DNA from 3 places in the Desulfosporosinus sp. FKA genome. Region 1 is predicted to be linked to each of the others. Evidence: riboswitches for the same ligand, from Rfam matches in the RefSeq annotation. Region 1 holds a riboswitch; each other region holds the start of a gene.
The links. Region 1 has a riboswitch for cyclic di-GMP ahead of B5771_RS13665 (hypothetical protein). Riboswitches for the same ligand answer to the same signal wherever they lie in the genome.
Positions count from the first base shown of each region.

Region 2: it holds a riboswitch for cyclic di-GMP, as region 1 does, so the genes downstream of both, B5771_RS23640 (GGDEF domain-containing protein) here and B5771_RS13665 (hypothetical protein) in region 1, are expected to answer to the same signal.
Region 3: it holds a riboswitch for cyclic di-GMP, as region 1 does, so the genes downstream of both, B5771_RS20130 (HD-GYP domain-containing protein) here and B5771_RS13665 (hypothetical protein) in region 1, are expected to answer to the same signal.

Region 1 covers NZ_NAHZ01000029.1:164,096-170,269, forward strand. Annotated here, with positions in the region: gene arsB (ACR3 family arsenite efflux transporter) at 1-166, shown strand, start outside; gene B5771_RS13640 (arsenate reductase ArsC) at 168-575, shown strand; gene B5771_RS13645 (hypothetical protein) at 947-1,210, shown strand; gene B5771_RS13650 (helicase-related protein) at 1,422-2,072, shown strand; gene B5771_RS13655 (ImmA/IrrE family metallo-endopeptidase) at 2,352-2,864, opposite strand; gene B5771_RS13660 (helix-turn-helix transcriptional regulator) at 2,917-3,333, opposite strand; cyclic di-GMP riboswitch class I at 3,568-3,655, shown strand; gene B5771_RS13665 (hypothetical protein) at 3,729-3,944, shown strand; gene B5771_RS13670 (sigma-70 family RNA polymerase sigma factor) at 4,244-4,660, shown strand; gene B5771_RS13675 (recombinase family protein) at 5,222-5,929, shown strand; gene B5771_RS24335 (SHOCT domain-containing protein) at 5,947-6,108, shown strand.
Region 2 covers NZ_NAHZ01000034.1:516,802-522,975, forward strand. Annotated here, with positions in the region: gene B5771_RS23635 (hypothetical protein) at 1-121, opposite strand, end outside; gene B5771_RS23640 (GGDEF domain-containing protein) at 416-1,627, opposite strand; cyclic di-GMP riboswitch class I at 1,779-1,868, opposite strand; gene B5771_RS23645 (hemerythrin domain-containing protein) at 2,077-2,628, opposite strand; gene B5771_RS23650 (heterodisulfide reductase-related iron-sulfur binding cluster) at 3,507-5,546, shown strand; gene B5771_RS23655 (hypothetical protein) at 5,905-6,174, shown strand, end outside.
Region 3 covers NZ_NAHZ01000033.1:170,620-176,793, reverse strand. Annotated here, with positions in the region: gene B5771_RS20135 (endospore germination permease) at 1-645, shown strand, start outside; gene B5771_RS20130 (HD-GYP domain-containing protein) at 589-1,698, opposite strand; cyclic di-GMP riboswitch class I at 1,787-1,869, opposite strand; gene B5771_RS20125 (D-alanyl-D-alanine carboxypeptidase) at 2,198-3,433, shown strand; gene B5771_RS20120 (MBL fold metallo-hydrolase) at 3,459-4,094, shown strand; gene B5771_RS20115 (CBS domain-containing protein) at 4,182-4,643, opposite strand; gene B5771_RS20110 (MFS transporter) at 4,717-6,174, opposite strand, start outside.

The DNA.
Region 1 (6,174 bases):
TGCTGTAGCAGTTTTCGGGATTGGTTCAGACCAGGCATTTGCAGCCGTGATAGGCCCCCTGATCGAAGTCCCAGTAATGATAGCTTTAGTTAATGCTGCCTTAATTTTCAAACGGAAATATTTTGACGAGAATGGCTTGCCAAAACGTCATGTAAAGGGAGCTTAATATGTCAGAAAAAATAAAAGTCGCTTTTATTTGTGTGCATAATTCATGTCGTTCCCAGATGGCTGAGGCTCTCTCGAAGCTTTTGGCTGCAGATAGTTTTGAAGCTTATTCAGCAGGTACTGAAACTAAACCTCAAATTAATCAGGATGCGGTAAATGTAATTAAGGAACTCTATGCTGTGGATATGAACGATACTCAAAAATCAAAATTACTATCTGATATTCCCCCTGTCGATGTTGTAATTACGATGGGATGTAACGTAAAGTGTCCTTTTCTGCCATGTAAATACAGGGAAGACTGGGGGCTTGAAGATCCAACTGGTAAAGATAAGGAGGAGTTTGTAAAAACCGTTAAAATAATTGAACAAAAGGTCTTAGACCTTAAAAAGAGAATAAATAATTTGTACTAGAAAATAAATAGTATTAGCTCAAATCTTACCTCTTTGTGGAATCTAATAAGCTATGTCGACGGGGCCGTGAGAAAACTAAGTTTCTACACGGCCTTGTTTGTAAAGTCTTCTTTGAATTAACTTCTAAATTAATAAGAATATAAATTACAATAATTCCTACAGGAAGTAGTATATTTGATAAAAACAAAGACTATTCAAAGGTACTCGTATTTTCCTCATGGGAAATGGTGCCGAGAATGGTGTCGGTTATGCTTTCTTATGAAGCGGAAGGCTGACAATCGGCAAACTCTCATAACGCAAAACTGAAGCATGGCAGAGTATACTTTGCGACTAGGGAAGAACGTCGTTTTGGTACTACAAGGCTTAAAAACGTGACGGAAGATATTGTTTGCCATGTATCCGGCATTCTTGCACGGCTTTATAATCCAGATGAGCACATCGGCAAGGATATTAAGCAAATCAGGAGAGAGCTTGCCGAAAAGCTTCAGCCAAAGCTGAATGCCGTTAAAGCCAAATACAAGCTTTCCGAAAGCGGAGCTGCCGGTGCAAAGTCGCTGATAGAGCTCATAAAAGCACTGGACAGCAATCCATCAGCGACACCTTCGACTATCCCAGCTGGAATGTTGGCATATTAGTCAACATGGCAATTGGTTCACCTGCCATTTGTGCCTACAGGCTTTTTAATTCTAACGAAGTGATACCCAGGGAGCTTTCTAAAAAAGTATTTGTCAGCTTATTTAATAAAGCCGAAAGCTCGGCTGTTCTTGACTTGCTGTATGGCAGCAAGGGCGGCGATTCCTATTATGAAAATGTCTTTCGATATTGTGTGGCGGTAATCTGCAGGCTATGCTGGATGAATACGCTCATATACTTGGCGAACAGGGAGATGCTCTTGCAGATGCGATGATCGATGCTTTTTCGGATACGGCCTCTCTGCAGGTAGATACGCTGGAATCCTTTACAGGAGCAGAAAAAGAAAAGCCGTGTCTGGGCACGCACTTTGCTGTTGGATATTTCAATGCTCGCATCAGCAACGAAAATGTGCAGAGAACTGAGAAAATCCGCAAAGCATTTAATTCACCATTCCGTCCGTTTGTGTTGTCCACTACATCAATCGGACAGGAAGGATTGGATTTCCAATTCCACTGCCGCAAGGTCATGTGCTGGAACTTACCGTCAAACCCTATAGACCTGGAGCAGCGTGAGGGATGTATTAATCGGTACAAGTGCCTTGCAGTGCACCAGAATATTGCACACAAATACAGCAGTGAAAAAACATGGGATGCTATGTTTGAAAAAGCCGCACAAACAGAAAAGGGAGATCTGCCGAATCTTGTTCCGTACTGGTGTTTGACGGATGGAGAAGCAGCTCCAGTCAAGATTAAACGTATCGTTCCGATGTATCAGTTGAGCCAGGATCACTTGCGATACAATCGCTTAATTAAAATACTGTCGTTATATCAACTGACATTAGGCAGCCAAGACAAGAGGAGTTAATAGAGATAATCAGCAGAGAAATTACCGGAAATCGACAATCAGCTATTTATTAATTTAAGTCCATTTTACAAAATGGAAATATAATGTGCACCGAGTAGTCTTTATTTCGGTATATTTTACACAGAAAAATCTAAAAGCATCAGTCATCCAAAAGCCCCTCTTACAGAGCAGTAAGAAGGGCTTTCGTGTTATTATCTTTATCTCCGCTCAACAAACCAGCGGCCGATATTATTTTCGGTAATTGAGACATTACCCTCAAACCCTCCTTAGAAAGAACGGTTATCTGATCAAGAAATCTGAGCGTGGTGTATAAGCTGTATTGAACGAATAGCCTCTGGAGTTCATATCTCCCAGCTTTATCAGCATGAGGTTAATATCTGTGTTCATCATGGCTGCAATCTGGACAACGTCATAACCTTCACGGGCATACTTATGAACCTCATCATCGGGAAGAAGCAGTGAAGCCGCAAACAAATTGGCTTCATACTCAGGACGTGTATTCATGGAATAAAGAACGTATTCACGGAACGGACTGTCATCGGCAAGATTCCGATGATGTGCGTCATGTCCGAGCTCATGGGCGCATACCAAGGTCTGCACCTGTTCCGGCAAGTTACCATTTAAAAAGATAAAGCGGTTGCGCTGAATCACGCGGTAAAGCCCTTTCAGCTTAGTGAAGTCATTGCGGAACAGAACCTCAATGCCCAGCTCGTCTGCTATGGCAAAAGGATCACGCGTTCCGAAGCGCTTGATATATTTTTCAGCTGATTCAAAAATAAGCGCCTTGTTCAATGAATTCCCCCCCTATGCTAATTCTATCACAGCAGCAGTCCGAAAAAACGGACTACTCCTTGTCTGCTTTACGATACTTTTTCGGCGTGTACTTTTTGTTTTTCTCCTTGGCTATCCAATAAGCGTCGGAGATTGCTCTCATAACGGCATCCAAATCCTCGTCATCCATGTCGCCTCCGGCAAAAAGGCCGTTGACCTCTGTGATGAGCTGCTGAGCGTACTTCTTTCCCCGGTAGCCGTATTTTTCTCCGGCAGCGTTTATAAATTCCTCATTCTCGGTCAGCAGATAATTCGTATCAACACCTAAAACTTCAGCCAGCTTCCCGTACACCTCGCGTTTTTTAGGATAGCAATCTCCGTTTTCATAGCTGACCATTGTGCGGAGAGATACTCCGACTGCCTGCGCCAGTTCCGCCTGCGTCATGTCTTTTGCGACGCGGGCATTTTTTATTTTTTCTCCGAATTTCATGTAGACCGCCCTCCTAAGTATAAGCAGGTAAATTTCATGTTATATATTGACAAATACAAGTAGATTGCATATAATTCAAATATGCAGATAACCTGCACATTCATAATAATTCATGTTGCATATGGTGTCAAGAGTTATTTCTTCTGTGAAAATGATTGAACCCAACAGATTGCCGGGAAATTACCGTCTGCAAAGCGCATGACGGCTTTAATTACTCTGACAGCTAAAAATAGATAAAGTTAAGGGCAAACCTGTCTAAAGGCAGGGACGCAAAGCCGAGGGTCTAAAGCGTTTGACGCGCTATGACAGCCTGGTTGCCGATCTTTGCGAATGCCTGCCCTTTTTCAGAGCAGGTATTTGTATTGATAGAGATAAATGATGCAGGAGGGTATGAGATGGTAAAAAAGAAAAGGCTCAAATGTCCAAATTGCGGACGCCGAATTGCTGATTACAGCGGAAATGCTGAGGCACTGGCCCTGTTAGCTGAAACGAGTGAGGCTGAAAGTGATGTTGTAAACGTAAAGTGTCATCTATGCAAGTCTCAGGTTTCAATTTTGCTGGACAATAACGAGGTCTATGAGAGTAAGAAGTTCTCAGACCTCAAGTTATAAGGCGACTCCACAATCAAATAAATGAACTTATGATATTCGATTCCAGCGCTTGACGCTATCCTCCCCTTGTAAAGCGGAGTGATTATAAAGGTGCCGGCCGGGCCTGACGAGTAGCACTATTGCTATGCGTCAGGCCCGGCCGGTTCTGCATTAGAAGAAGCTGCTCGTTTGGCTCCCCAGAAAGGAGCAAAACGAGTGGCTTTTATTTTATGCAATAACAAAACAGCGGCTCGCTGCAGATCTCCTCCGCTTGTTCTTCATTTCCGGATTTTTAGATTCTCGAAATGGAGGACAAGCTTATGAATAATCATGATAAAAAATATACCCTGCTGGTCAGAGGGACGCGTGTCACAGTGACCAAGGAGGTCTACAAAGCCTATTACCACTGCCGGGACAGAGAAAAATACCTGGACAGGCTGGCGGGGGATAACAATATCTCGCTTGAAGGATGCAATGAGAAAGGCATCTCTGTGGAGTATACAATTTCTACTGCAGAGGATTCCATGGAGGATGAAATTGTTCAGCGTGATATGATTAAAAGGCTTCAACAATGTCTGTTGCTGCTAAATGAATCTGAACGCCAGCTGATTATAGCGCTTTATTACCTCAAAAAAAGCGAGCATCAATTGTCTGCAGAAACAGGTATTCCTCGCATGACCATACACAATCGCAAAAAACGAATATTTGGTCAGCTCAAAAAACTTTTAGAAAAATAAAAGTTTTTTGGTCCAACCCCTCACTTTTTTCCCTAAAGAAGTGAGGGGAATTTTTTATTCTCCTGTTGTTCTTTGAAAATATTATATCCGGCAGCATAGATACATGAGCTATCCAGCCGTGTGAAAAGCGGCAGCGACGTTGACGGGCGCGCCAAGACTGCCTGCGGATGAATTTCATCCGTCGAACCGATGGCATCGAAGGTGACGAGCGGGAACGCCCGGTCATTGAACGGTCCGTGGTGGACTGTTTCGCAATGAAATGGACAGTGATAATGCTACTTCCGTCCAGCCACAGGCTTAAGCAATGGGGGCGGCTCCCAGAGATCCTGGGGGAGGTAAAATTCTTATGGTGTTTGCTTAACCGGCAAACCGTTTATGCTGCCGCCCTGAGAGCCGCAAGGCTTTTCCGCTTCGGGAAGTAGTGCCGAATAGAAGCGGCAATTCGTAATGAAGAACAAGCAGATCATTTTTGATCTCAGAAACAATGCGGCAGGGCTATTTTTTTAACGCCCTGCCGTATCCTTCTGAGATTAAATTCAAAATATCAGGGAGGAAAACGAAATGGAAAAGGAAGCATTGGCTGAATTGCTAAAGAAGGAGCTAATTATCGGTTACGTGTACGGGCTTGACGGAGAGAGTCAGGAATTCTATTTTGAGAAATCCCCGTCCGGCATTGCAAGCTTTATCATGCTGAAAAAAGAGCATGCGGACAAGATGGTTTTAACAGATACGCTGGACAGGCTGGTTCTGGACACCTTCGGCGAATTTATCAACCGCTGCCCGGATCAGAGGCTTCTGAAAGGGATCACTAAAGAACTGGTACCCATGCAGCAAGGCGAAAAGGAGCCTGTAAATATTCCGATTGTGAGCGTTGATGAGGCTCTTGAATTTTTAAGCCATGGAAGCCAGAAGCGAGCATGGATTTACTGTCGGATCGACGCGCCGGAGGATACCCACGGCGCTCTGAAAGGCCAGAAAAAGGAACTTATGGATTACTCCGAACAGATGGGATTTGTTGTTGTCGGCGAATCAGTGGATATAGGAAGCGAGCTGGATTTTGACCGTACCGGTCTTGCGGAGGTCATGAAGGCTGCCGGAAATAGCATAATGGATGTATTGCTTGTAAAGAAGGTTGACTGCCTGAAGCGGGATACAGCCAAATTACTGGAGCTTCAAAGAGGTCTGGATCAGCTGGGCATTGAACTTTATTCGCCGTTGGAGGGTCAAATCCAATTGGAATATCAAAGCCCATCCCTTTCTCTGCAGTAAAATAGGGGGTGAGCGATATGTCAAATAATCAGACGGCCAATGAAGTCAAGTATAAGGCAGCGTTAAAGCTTTTGGATATCTTGCTCCGAAACGGCCTTATCTCCCCTGCTGAGTACAAAAAAATCGATGAATTGAACCGTCAAACGTTCACTCCGGAGCTTTCCAAGGTATATGCGTAAAAACACCTGGATATCTCAAAGCTTGTGTGGTATTGTGTGTTGCTGACAGGAGTCAAAAACGAGAGA
Region 2 (6,174 bases), on a different contig from region 1:
GCTTTTTTCCTCCATTCAGGATTATACTATCAATCGTTTCAAAGCTGGAAATTAGAATAATTGCTTCTACACTAAAAGTACAAAGGCCAGTTATTGTTGAATAGTAAATTAATTGACCCATTACCACCCCTCCTTTATTTTATAAAGAGAAATTGCCAAATAGGTTATTAAATTAACTTCCTCCTCTAAAACCAAATGCCTTAAATTATTCATAACTTAGGTCCCATCCAAATAGGACTTGAGTACTACTAACATTATACAATGAAACAGGATAATATCCATTATTTTGACAATATCTTAATATTCTATCTATATAACTACAAATAATTCATTGGCTATACCACAATTTCAACCACAAATAACAATAGCACCCAGCATTCTAATCTAGAACACTCAGTGTCATACTTATTATGTACTACGCATTTAAATCATGACGGCTTCTTGAACTTGACGAGGGTGGCAATGGTGCTAAAACAATACAGTTTCTTCCTCGTCTCTTCCCTTCATATAATGCACAGTCAGCTTTCTTTATTATATCTTCAACCTTCCCATAATTATCATTAACGCTTGTTACCCCAAATGTCATTGTAATTTTAACTTTATACCCGTTATACTCGATAATTTGTTCCTCAAGAATTTTCCGCATTCGATCTGCGAGTTTGCATGCGCCCTCGCTTGCTGTTTCCGGAAGTAAGATCAGAAATTCTTCCCCGCCCCACCTAGATACAACATCTCGTTCCCGCACAGCATCCTGTAGGCTTTTGGATACAACTTTTAGTACGTAATCCCCACAATCATGTCCAAAGGTGTCATTTATCTTCTTAAAATAATCAATATCTCCAATAATGATTGAAAAACTATTTTTTCGTCCATTATTTCTTATTAACTCTTCTTCAAGCTTTTTCATAATACATCTTCGGTTATATAATCCAGTTAAAGTGTCAGTATTTGAAACCCACTCTAGCTTCTCCATACTATATTTTAATGATATTATTTGAGAAGCTGAAGATATCCCCGCAAAAACAAGTACATATCCCCAAATGATAAATGTTAAAAGCAATAATATAGCATATATAGAACTTGTATTTTGAAATTGTAAAAATGACGTTGTCTTTAACAGCAGAAATGCAATAACTAGATATAAAGACATAAAATTTAGAATCCTGTCAGAAACTGTGCTAAGTATTTTTTTGTAGTACTTACTTAGTGAAAAGCATGTTACTAGTAATAATATAATCTGGATACAATTAGTAAACACATATATTAAGTATTTATTATATTTAATATTAAAAATAACGGAAAATAGTTCTCCAAATGTATTTAAAAAGTAAAATGTAATGCGATAGAATATCCAAATGCTAAGCAAGGTAAATATTTTTTTCGAGGTGGATTCACTAAATATTAACTCAAAATAAGCTATGTAAAAAAAACCAATAAAAGCTAATATGTATTCAACAGCTATTTGGTTTTTAATATTTTTTTCAACTAAAATTCCTGTAGCAAAGGTAAATAATGTAATCAGAACGAAAACAACTACAGAATATTTGATTGTTTTCGTTCGGTTAAGCAAGGTATGTGCGGTTAAAATGCTCAAAAAGCAGACAATAAATAAATATAATGTGTACACAATGAATAATCTTCCTTTCCAAAATAACCTTGGAGATCATAATTAGTTATTATGACTTAATAAGTTTTCTTATTGTTTAAGCCTAAAATCCATAATGATTAAGGAAAAAGAGCAGACTTGGTTATCAAGGCTGCTCTCATACAGATGCATATCAAGCAACCAGGCTATCATGTTCCAACTAAGGAATTTAGACCCTATGGCTTTGCGTCCCGCTCTTTCAAACGGTTTGCCCATATTGTTAGGAAATTAGTCCTATGAAAACAGTACTAATTTCTTATAATATACGGCTAATTAGCCTCTTTTTCAACAATAATTTTTAGAACCTTTTGAATTATAGCTTGCAATTCAAATTTATTTTTGCACTGCTCAATCGATTACTTGATAATAAGACACCGAGAGATTAGAAGTAGCTGATAACTTGTGAACCTTTACCAACTCAGGACTTTTCCTTAGAGATAATTGGCCTTTAATTGTTCGACAAGATTAAAGTATTTTTCATACATACCATCGCCTGTCTCCTGAGCTTGAATCATAGAAAAATCTTGTACTAGTTTAATTTTCGCCGTTTCAGATAGATACGTTTCTGCCATTGGATAAAGAATATTATTTTCTTTGTCAATATGCGCATACATAAGGGTTGTATAGCCAGAAGCATTCGCTGCAAACTCATTAAGTGCTTCTTTATCTCCATATTTAAACTTTTCAAAGGCCTCCCGCATTCCACCGATGTATCTTCGTCCATTGTCATGTTCATAGAGCATTACGCCAACAGGTCCGCCCTCTTTTGGAATACCCACAGATTCCATAGCTTCGAACAGAATTTTTTCTTCCTTACCGTGATGACAGCGATCAACAAATACTTTCATAACCTCAAGTAAGGTTTCTAGATCATTGATGCTTATATCTTTTCCTTCAGTAATTCGCTGACTAATCGTATCAAGAATCTGCAAAACCTTGATGACGGCTTCATGTTCAATTTTTAGTTCTTTAGTTGGCTGCATTTTTTCCACTCCTTTATAGTGTAACCCTTGTTTACCATACGAGGGACGTTTGAAAATCTTTCCTTTGGATGACTTAATTTTATATAACTCGGCACAATTGATCTGTGATTCAAATCAAATTATTTTATGATTTTAATCACCGCTTATTTTATTGCTAAATTTTATCCTAAAAATGTGAGCAGCAAGCGAGAGAAACACACTCACAAATTCATTGCTTGTTATACGCATGAGCTTAAGAATTCAAACCCATGAATTACGAAATAAAAATGCTTGAAGATCATAAAACTTTTTAATACACAAATCGGAATATTCGTTTATAGAGATCTTTCCAAAACCGTCAAATGCCATTGTGGTTTGTTATGCCTAGAGGTATAATCAAAGCAATAAAACTAGTTTGAATTGTTGGAACACTTAGTCTATTACAGAGAAGCCCTTTAAACTTGGGCTTTCATGCAATCTTTTTCTTGTATTTAACGAGAAATTAATAGTTGTTAAATACAAAGCACAGTTCTTATCATAACTTTTATTTATGAAAAGGAAGTGGTTAAATATAAAAGAGAAGCATAGTCATTGGCGTTACCCCTGTGAATTTTAATAGTATGCCTGAATCATCAATTGGTAAGTATACCCTTGCCGCAAACCGTCTTATGTCCCAGGCCAAGAAAAGTGAAATAGCTCACGTCCCTTATAAAAACAACCATTCAAGTGTCCTTGAAAGATGCTCGTACGCTGCAACCGAATTACTTTAGGAAACATGAATTCTACAGTAAGTTTTACCCTTAGCTATGACAAAAATAAAGATTCTAAAACATAAATTTGATCCGCGAAGCGCTTTTTCAGATGCTTCGCAGATCAAATGAGGAGAGATGAGCATGAGCATGGCCACACGTCAAGTGTATTGGAACATTGAAGGAGAGCACTGGCTCTATTTGTTCTTCATCATTGCACTTATTATCTTCGCCTACGGAGTCTACAAACGAGTAACACTTTGGAAATTAGGTCAACCTGAGAATCGCTGGAAATATCTATGGCAAGGCCTAAAAGATATTATTGTCTATGGTTTCGGGCATAAGCGAATCCTAAAAGATTCTTATCCAGGAATTATGCACGTTTGTATTTTTTGGGGATTTGTATTCTTAGCCTTTGCAACAGCAACGATCACTTTGCAAGCTGATTTTGGCTTACAAATATTCCACGGATGGCTTTATCTGTTTATAAAGCTGACAGCGAATCTCTTTGGAATAGCTGCGATCCTCGGTATCGTAATAGCAGCATATCGCCGCTATATACAAAGACCTGATCGCCTAGATAATAAAACGGATGACGCAATCACACTAGCCTTAATATTTATAATACTACTTACAGGCTTCCTAATTGAAGGAGCTCGTATTGCGGCAACACCTGATCCATGGGCGGGATGGGGATTTATTGGACAATGGATATCAATTCCCCTCAAAGCATCCCTTAATCAAGCACAGTTACTTTCATTGCATAAATTTTTATGGTGGTTCCATCTACTTTTAGCAATGACGTTCATCGCTTACTTCCCTTATTCGAAGCTGTTCCATGTGCTATTGGGTCCATTAAATATAGTTTTCCGTAACAGAGGACCCATCGGAATCCCTGAGCCTATAGATTTTGAAGATGAAAGTCTTGAAACCTTTGGGAAAAGTCAACTACGCGAGTTTTCTTGGAAAACTTTATTTAATACGGATGCTTGCTTGCGTTGTGGACGTTGCCAGGATAACTGTCCAGCTTATTTAAGTGGAAAACACTTAAATCCCAAAAAGATCATTCAGGATATGCGGTTTTTTATGGAAGAAGTAGGTACAGCTGTTAAGGCCGCACAAAAAGACGCTTTAACCAATCAAACAGCGGAAGCCGAAACCGCTGCAACCGAAGAGAACGTCGAACTGCCGGTACGTTCTCTCATAGGTGAAGTTATTCCAGAAGAAGACTTATGGTCCTGTACTACGTGCCGTTCTTGTGAACAGCAATGCCCCGTGTTCGTAGAACATGTTGATAAAACCATTGATATGAGACGACATCTAGTCTTAATGGAAACCCGGTTCCCTGCCGAGGCTCAGCTAGCCTTCAGGAATATGGAGAATAACGGGAATCCCTGGGGCATCGGTTGGAGCACACGGGTCGACTATTTAAAAGGCTTAGGAGTAAAAACCTTCGCAGAAGATCCTACAGCTGAATATTTATATTGGCCTGGCTGTTCAGGTGCCTTTGATGCACGTAACCAGAAAGTCTCCGCTGCCTTAGTCAAACTGTTACAAGCGGCTGGTGTTCATTTTGCAATCTTAGGCAACGAAGAAAAATGCTGTGGTGACTCTGCCCGTAAATTAGGAAATGAATACTTGTTTTATACATTAGCCTCAGAAAACATCGAAGTCATGAAGGGATATGGGGTTAAGAAAATTATCACTCAATGTCCTCACTGCTTCAACATTCTTAAAAATGAGTATCCCCAATTAGACGGGAATTTCGAGGTTGTGCACCATTCAACCTTCTTGCTTGAGCTCGTAAAATCCGGAAAACTTAAGCTAAACAATATTTCCGGAAAATCAATTACCTATCACGATTCCTGTTATTTAGGCCGTTATAATCAGATATATGATCAACCCCGTGAATTGCTCAAAATTGTTGGCCTTAAAATAAAGGAAATGGCTCATACCGGTGAAAAGAGCTTCTGTTGTGGTGCTGGCGGCGGTCGAATGTGGCTAGAAGAACATGAAGGCAGCCGTATTAATGTTATGCGCACAGACGAAGCAATTGCCGCTAAGACAGATTATGTAGGTACCGCATGTCCTTTCTGCTTAACCATGATCGTCGACGGGATAGCGTCTCGTGAAGTAGGAGAAGCCTTAAAAGCTCTCGATATTTCCGAAATTTTAGAAACTTGCATATAATTGAAAACGACAACCCAACAAAAAAGGACCGAAATTTAATTTCAGTCCTTTTTCTTCAATTGATGGGTTTTTTATTTTTAATTATTATTGCCCCAATGCTGCCTTCATTAAATTCATTTCCAACTTTTAATTGTGGTATTTGAAAACTCTAATACGACACCATCCGGAAACATCTCATAGAATTATATCCACCCTCATCGACAAAAGATGATTAGGGTGGATTACTGTTTTTGAAATATATCACCCACCTAAAGGCACAAATTCCCAGCATTTAAATTTTTGCATAGGAAATTCTAAAATTATTGAAGTATTAGCTTAGAAAAAGAACGGCGTTTTCTTTAAGAAAGAGGTTAATGATATGCGAAAAATTGATAACTCTATGATAGCTGGATTATTGGGTGGATTAATCGGTGTCATATGTATGGACATTTCGAATTTCATATTATGGCGTAATAAGACAACAGAGGGTCTTTACGGTCATCTTGCAGGATCAATGATTATGAAACCATCCAAACTCAATAAGACGAGTAATTTCCTACTTGGGCAGGTATTTCACATGACAGTTGGATCATGTTTAGGGGTTGGTATGTCTCAAATATTGAAGCAATTTGGTAAAGATAATTACATA
Region 3 (6,174 bases), on a different contig from region 1:
AACATTGTCCTAACAGTTCCGCGAATTGAACAGAACGAACTTCTTCCTTTTTTCGGAAACGGAGTGAAGCCTCTTTTATGGAGCGCTATTAAAGTAATACCCTTTCCAATGGTCTATTCCATGTTCTTAGCAGGAATTATAACATTTCTGCCTCATAACAATCAGCAAGGAAAAAGCCAATTTAAGACGGGGATTTGGCGTGCAGCTTTTCTAGTTGGAATTTTAAATACTATCGTAGTTTTAATTCAAATTCTTGTCTTTGGACCAAGAGAAACAGTTCGTTTATCCTTTGGCATTCTCGAATTGGGCAAAATGGTAGAATTAAGCAGGACCGTGGCCGGCGTGGAATCGTTATTTATGGGAGTTTGGCTTGGAGCCTTAGTAATAAAATGTTGTGCTTTCTTTTATATGACGACTTGGGGATTAGAAACTGTGCTAAATTTGAAAGGCATAAAATGGCGGTTCTTATTATGTGCCGCTTTTCTAGGAATTGCTTTCGGGGTAAAAAAAGGATTCTATTTAAGTACAAAGCTTTCTTTTGCTGAAAGTTACCTTATTTTTCCTTTTGTTTCCATTTGGATTCCCATCCTATGGATAGCCTCGCATTGGAAGGTTAAACTCAATACGCCCAATAAAACGAGTTAAATCTTGCATTAAATCTATATATTGTTCCTTGTTGATTAACCGCCCTTTATTATCTTTTAACAGACGTATCAGAGGCCGTGTAGGCATTTGCATGGGAACAGCCGCAACTACTCCTATTTCACCGGTATTAAGTGTTATAACTGCATTTTCCGGATATAAGATTAGACTTTCACGAAAAGCTTTCACCACTGTGGGATTATAACCCTTTCCCGCCCCTGCAATGATCATCTCCAAAGCATAGTAAGGCGGCAAACCTTTTCGATAGGGTCTGTCGGCAGTTAAGGCGTCAAACACGTCGGTCACAGCTACAATTTGAGCATCGAGATGTATGTCATCCTTTTTTAAACCGCAAGGATAGCCTGTGCCATTCCAGCGTTCATGATGTTTAATGACTGTCTCAAATACACTTGGCAATACCCGAGAGTTTTTAAGCATCTCCGCACCAAACTGTGGATGCTGCTTCATAAGAAGCAGCTCTTCCTCTGTCAAAGTTCCAGGTTTATTCAAAATTTCTTTAGGAATATTCAGTTTACCTAAATCATGCAAAAGAGCTCCCAGAATTAAATACTTAAGTTTTTTCTCACTATACCCCAAACGCCTAGCCGTCAACGTCGCTAAAATAGCCACGTTCAAGCTGTGCACAAAGGTCCCATAATCATGATGTCTAAATTGTTCTACGTCAAGTTGAACCATATTTAAATTCAAATATACATTAATAGGTCTTAATTGTTTGATAATTGTTTCCACAAGTTCGATTGTCTTTTTTATCTGTTCTTGACTAATAAGTTTTGCCTCATGATAAATATTCCATAAAGAACCAACTAATTTTTCATAGACATCCTTAGGAAAGGGTTTAATGATATTAGCCAAACGATTGTCATCTTCTTTTTTCTCCCAAATAAAAACCTCCCTATTTTCAAGAAGATCTCGAATACTTTCTGTAATTGGTTGTCCTTTATGTAATAACAATACACCAACCTTATCAAATAAATCGGCATTCGCTGTCATACTTGCAGCTAAATTCGTATGAACTTGCTTTAACAACCAATTCAAAAATTCTCCCTCCTCTTAATCTCTCTTAAACCTTCCTTATTAAAAATAAAAGCCGCCGAACTCAATGAACGGCGACACAGTTTCTTTGTTTGGTAACCCGGCTATCTATCATCTTTAGCTAGACCCGTGGCTTTGCGTCCTCAGCTCTCACTGAGTTTGCCTTTATCACTGAATGTTAAATTATCTCCTTACCTCATCAAAACGATTATTGCATCACTGAAAAGTAGTATATTATAAGATATGATAAAGTACAACATCCTTTAACTATTATAATGTATTTTTATCATATTATTACATTATTTATCATTTTATGACATCCATTAAGTTTAATTTGACATTATCTGAGTATATTAGACCTATTTCACATCGCTAGATATACTAATTGCCTATAATAAACTTATGTCCAAAATAAATATATTGCTCAGAAACCATTTGTCGAAACCGAACTCTTCCTGTAAAATTAAACTGTTCCTATTAATCTATTTAAGGAGGTTTTTTTATGTCTGGGACTCCGTCCACTTCCCCATCTCGCAAGGTTTCGATGGTTCCCATCAAAGGAATTTTGGTTTTACTCATTGCTGTGTTAGTATGCGCATTGGCCGTTGGTCGTTACAATGGTCCTCTGCCAACCGTGGAAGCGAAACTAACTACCACATCCTCTTCATTGCCCGGTCATTTTTCGGTAACATTTCCTGAACAGGGTGAATCAGCTGTTGGCACAGAAAATTTAGGTGTTATAACGTCAACCTCTAACCAATCACCCGTTCCAATTGCCAGCGTGACAAAAATTATGACTGCTTATTTAGTCTTAAAAGCTCATCCTTTACAACCGGGTCAATCCGGTCCCGCTTTAACTATGAGTGCCCAAGATTTCGCTGGTTATCAAAATGCTTTAAGCAATGGCTATTCATATTTAAAGATTGAAGAAGGGGAAACCCTCACTGAAAAGCAACTCCTGGAAGGTCTATTACTCCCTTCGGGAGACAATGTTGCCGATACCCTGGGGCGATGGGTATCCGGATCAGATGAAGCATTTGTTGCCAAAATGAACGAAACCGCAAAATCCCTGGGTATGACTAAAACTCACTATGCAGATGCCAGCGGTGTCAGCGAAACAACGGTCAGCACCGCTGTAGATCAAATAAAAATTGCTCAAGCAGCCATGCAAGACCCTGTTTTTCGTCAAATTGTTGCTATGCCGCAAGCGACTCTTCCTGTTGCCGGAACAGTATACAATGTCAATAGCATGGTTGGAAAACATGGCATTACAGGCATTAAAACAGGATCAACAACAGCAGCAGGCGGTTGTTTTGTCTCGGCAACACCCGTTGTTGCTGGCGATGAAACCCATTACATTATTGGTGCAGTTTTAGGTCAAGTTACTCAACAATCTCTCCAAAGTGCGCTTCAAGCAAATGCTGACATACTGGACCAAGTTCGCTCTCAATTCAAACTCTATACTTTAGACCAACCTGCCTCGGGTTACGGCGAACTTACAACGGCTTGGGGCAGCAACAGTCCGTTAAAGGCGTCTAAGTCTGTACAAATCTTTGGATATCCTGGCATGAAAGTCAACTATTCCATAGATCCCCAAACTACTAAATTACCAATGCCAGCCACCAGTAATCGTGCCACCTTGAAAATTAAATCCGGCGAAGAAGTCCAATCTATTCCGCTTCAAAATTTACAGTCTATAAATCCACCCGGAGTTTTATGGCGGCTTATTCGTTTTTAATCATTTCCTAGGAGAGGTGATAACAATGCATATTCGTTGGTTTGGTCACTCCTGCTTTCTTTTTACTAATCAGGAGGGCCTAAAAATCCTGACAGACCCCTTTAATGAAAAAGTGGGATACCCTCTTCCTGAAGTTAATACGGACATTATTACCGTGAGCCATCATCACCATGACCACGATTATATTCAAGGTCTTCCCGGAAAACCTCTAATTATTGATGAAGAGGGTCAGCACAATATTTCCGGTCTATCGCTAACAGGCACAAAAACATTTCATGATGACGACCTGGGATCCAAACGCGGCAAGAATGTTCTTTTTTCATTTACAATGGATGGTGTCACCGTTGTCCATTTAGGGGATCTTGGACATGTTCTAACCCCAGAACAGTTATCAAACGTCGGACAAGTAGATATCGTCTGTATTCCCGTGGGAGGCTTTTATACCATAGACGCTGAACAAGCTTATCAAGTAATCCGTCAGCTGAATCCCAAGATTATTTTACCAATGCATTATAAACGGGATGATACAATTTCATTGCCTATTGCCGGTGTTGATAGTTTCCTTAAACACTTTGATTTAATTAAAAAAGCAAAAGATCTAAATATCTCTTCCTCGTCCTTGCCTCAAAGCCAAGAAGTTGTTGTCCTGGAGTTATCATAGACAAAAGCCCCCACCTTGGAACTGATAAGGATCAGTTTCACAAGATGGGGGCTTTGCCGTGCTGTCAAATTAATCGGATGCTTAGGCTTAGTGGATAAAGTTATTTACGATATATCGCACAATGTCTCCGCGACTAATAATACCTACAAGTTTCCCCTGGGAAACAACAGGGACCTTCTTGATTTTTTTATTGCCTAAAACTTTTGCCACTTGATCCAGATCCTCTTCTGCTTCCACGGTTATAACCCGTTTGGTGGCAATTTCCATAACATTGCAATTCATGAGATTTTTAATTTTGTCATCAAAGGTTTCCGTATCTACCCACGAGGCCGAATTAAACGCGTCGATAAAGAAAATCTTTGGATCCTGATAGCCGATATTTTTCATGATATCACCATCGCTGATAAAACCGATTGGTTCATTCTTGTCATTGATGACAGGAACTCCGCTGATCCGATGTTCAACAAAAGCCTGAAGAACCGTTTTTACTGAATCATGATTACTTACCGATACGGCCTGCTTTACCATAGTTTCAAATGCTTTTGCCATAATTACCCCACCTCTTTAAAGTAATTGTTAATTTCATTGTAGTTATTATCATAAGAAAAAATTTTTTAGTTTACTATTGAAGGGGCTGAGTTGTCTTTCCTCGCATATAGGAAGCCACCGCCCCAATGATTGACAACACGGCAGAAATGTAAAAAGCAATTCGCAAACTAGACATTACTGCAGGAGCAATTAGTTTAGGAAAGAAAACCGTCCCAAGAATCAGCTGCTGACTTGCTTGAGGCAGATTATGGAGAACAGCCGCAGGTAACAGTTGGGCCATCGGGTTATAACCTAAAAAGGCGGCGAACAAAGCTCCCGTCGGCGGTAAGTTGGCAACCGTTTGGGCGGTCGCTGCTGGAACGCCTGCACCGATAAGTCCTTGGTACATGGTGGCAGGCAAATGATGAGCTAAGCCAATGATCAATATACTGAAATATAATGTCATACTTAAAGCCGATCCTGTATTTTGTAAGGTAGCACGCATACCGGAAGAAGCTCCTCGATGCTCGGGAGGAACAGTATTCATGATCGCCGTTGTATTAGGAGCAGCAAACATCCCCATTCCTATACCAGCAATCAGCAAGATAATAACAAAGGGCAAATAACTGAAGTTGGCCGGTAAAAAAGTTAATAAGATAAAAGCAAGCGTTGATAAGAGCATACCAATCGTAGCAAAGCCGCGGGCACCGAAACGGTCTGAAAGAAAGCCGCTTACCGGTCCCATGACAAAAAAGCCTAACATCATTGGGAGCATATAAATCCCCGCCCATAAAGGTGTTTGCTCAAAACTATAGCCGTGAAGAGGAAGCCAAATTCCCTGAAGCCAGATGATCAGCATGAACTGTAATCCGCCTCGAGCTACTGATGATAAAAACAAACTGAGATTGCCGGCTGCAAAAGCTCTGATTTTAAATAATTCTAGACGAAACATAGGCGTCTCGGTAACGAGTTCAATATATATAAAGCCGGCTAAAAGAACAACTCCAAGAATAATGCCGCCAATAACCCAAGGATTACCCCAACCCATTTTCGATGTTCCATAGGGCATAATACCATATGTTAACGCTAGAAGAAGGGCTGTTAAGCCAACGGCAAAGGTACCATTTCCTAACCAGTCGATCTTCTCTTTTCTCAACAATAACCCTGTATCCTTTAATTTAAGATAGGCCCATATTGTACCCGTAAGGCCGACAGGAACACTGACTAGAAATACTAAACGCCATTGAATATCGGCTAAAAGACCGCCTAGGATTAGACCTACTAGGGAACCGCCGATGCCTAGGATTTGATTTAGTCCCATTGCCATGCCCCTTTGATTTGGTGGAAAGGCATCCGTAAGAATCGCAGTGCTGTTGGAAAACAGGAATCCTGAGCCAACCCCTTGCAAAAGGCGAAAGAGAATTAATTCAGTTGCTCCTATGCTCCCCTTTCCCGGGGTAAGAGCAAGTAAGATTGAAGCTGCCGTAAAAATAGCGAAACCTAGATTATATAAGCGGGCTCGGCCATATATGTCGGATATTCTACCAAAGGA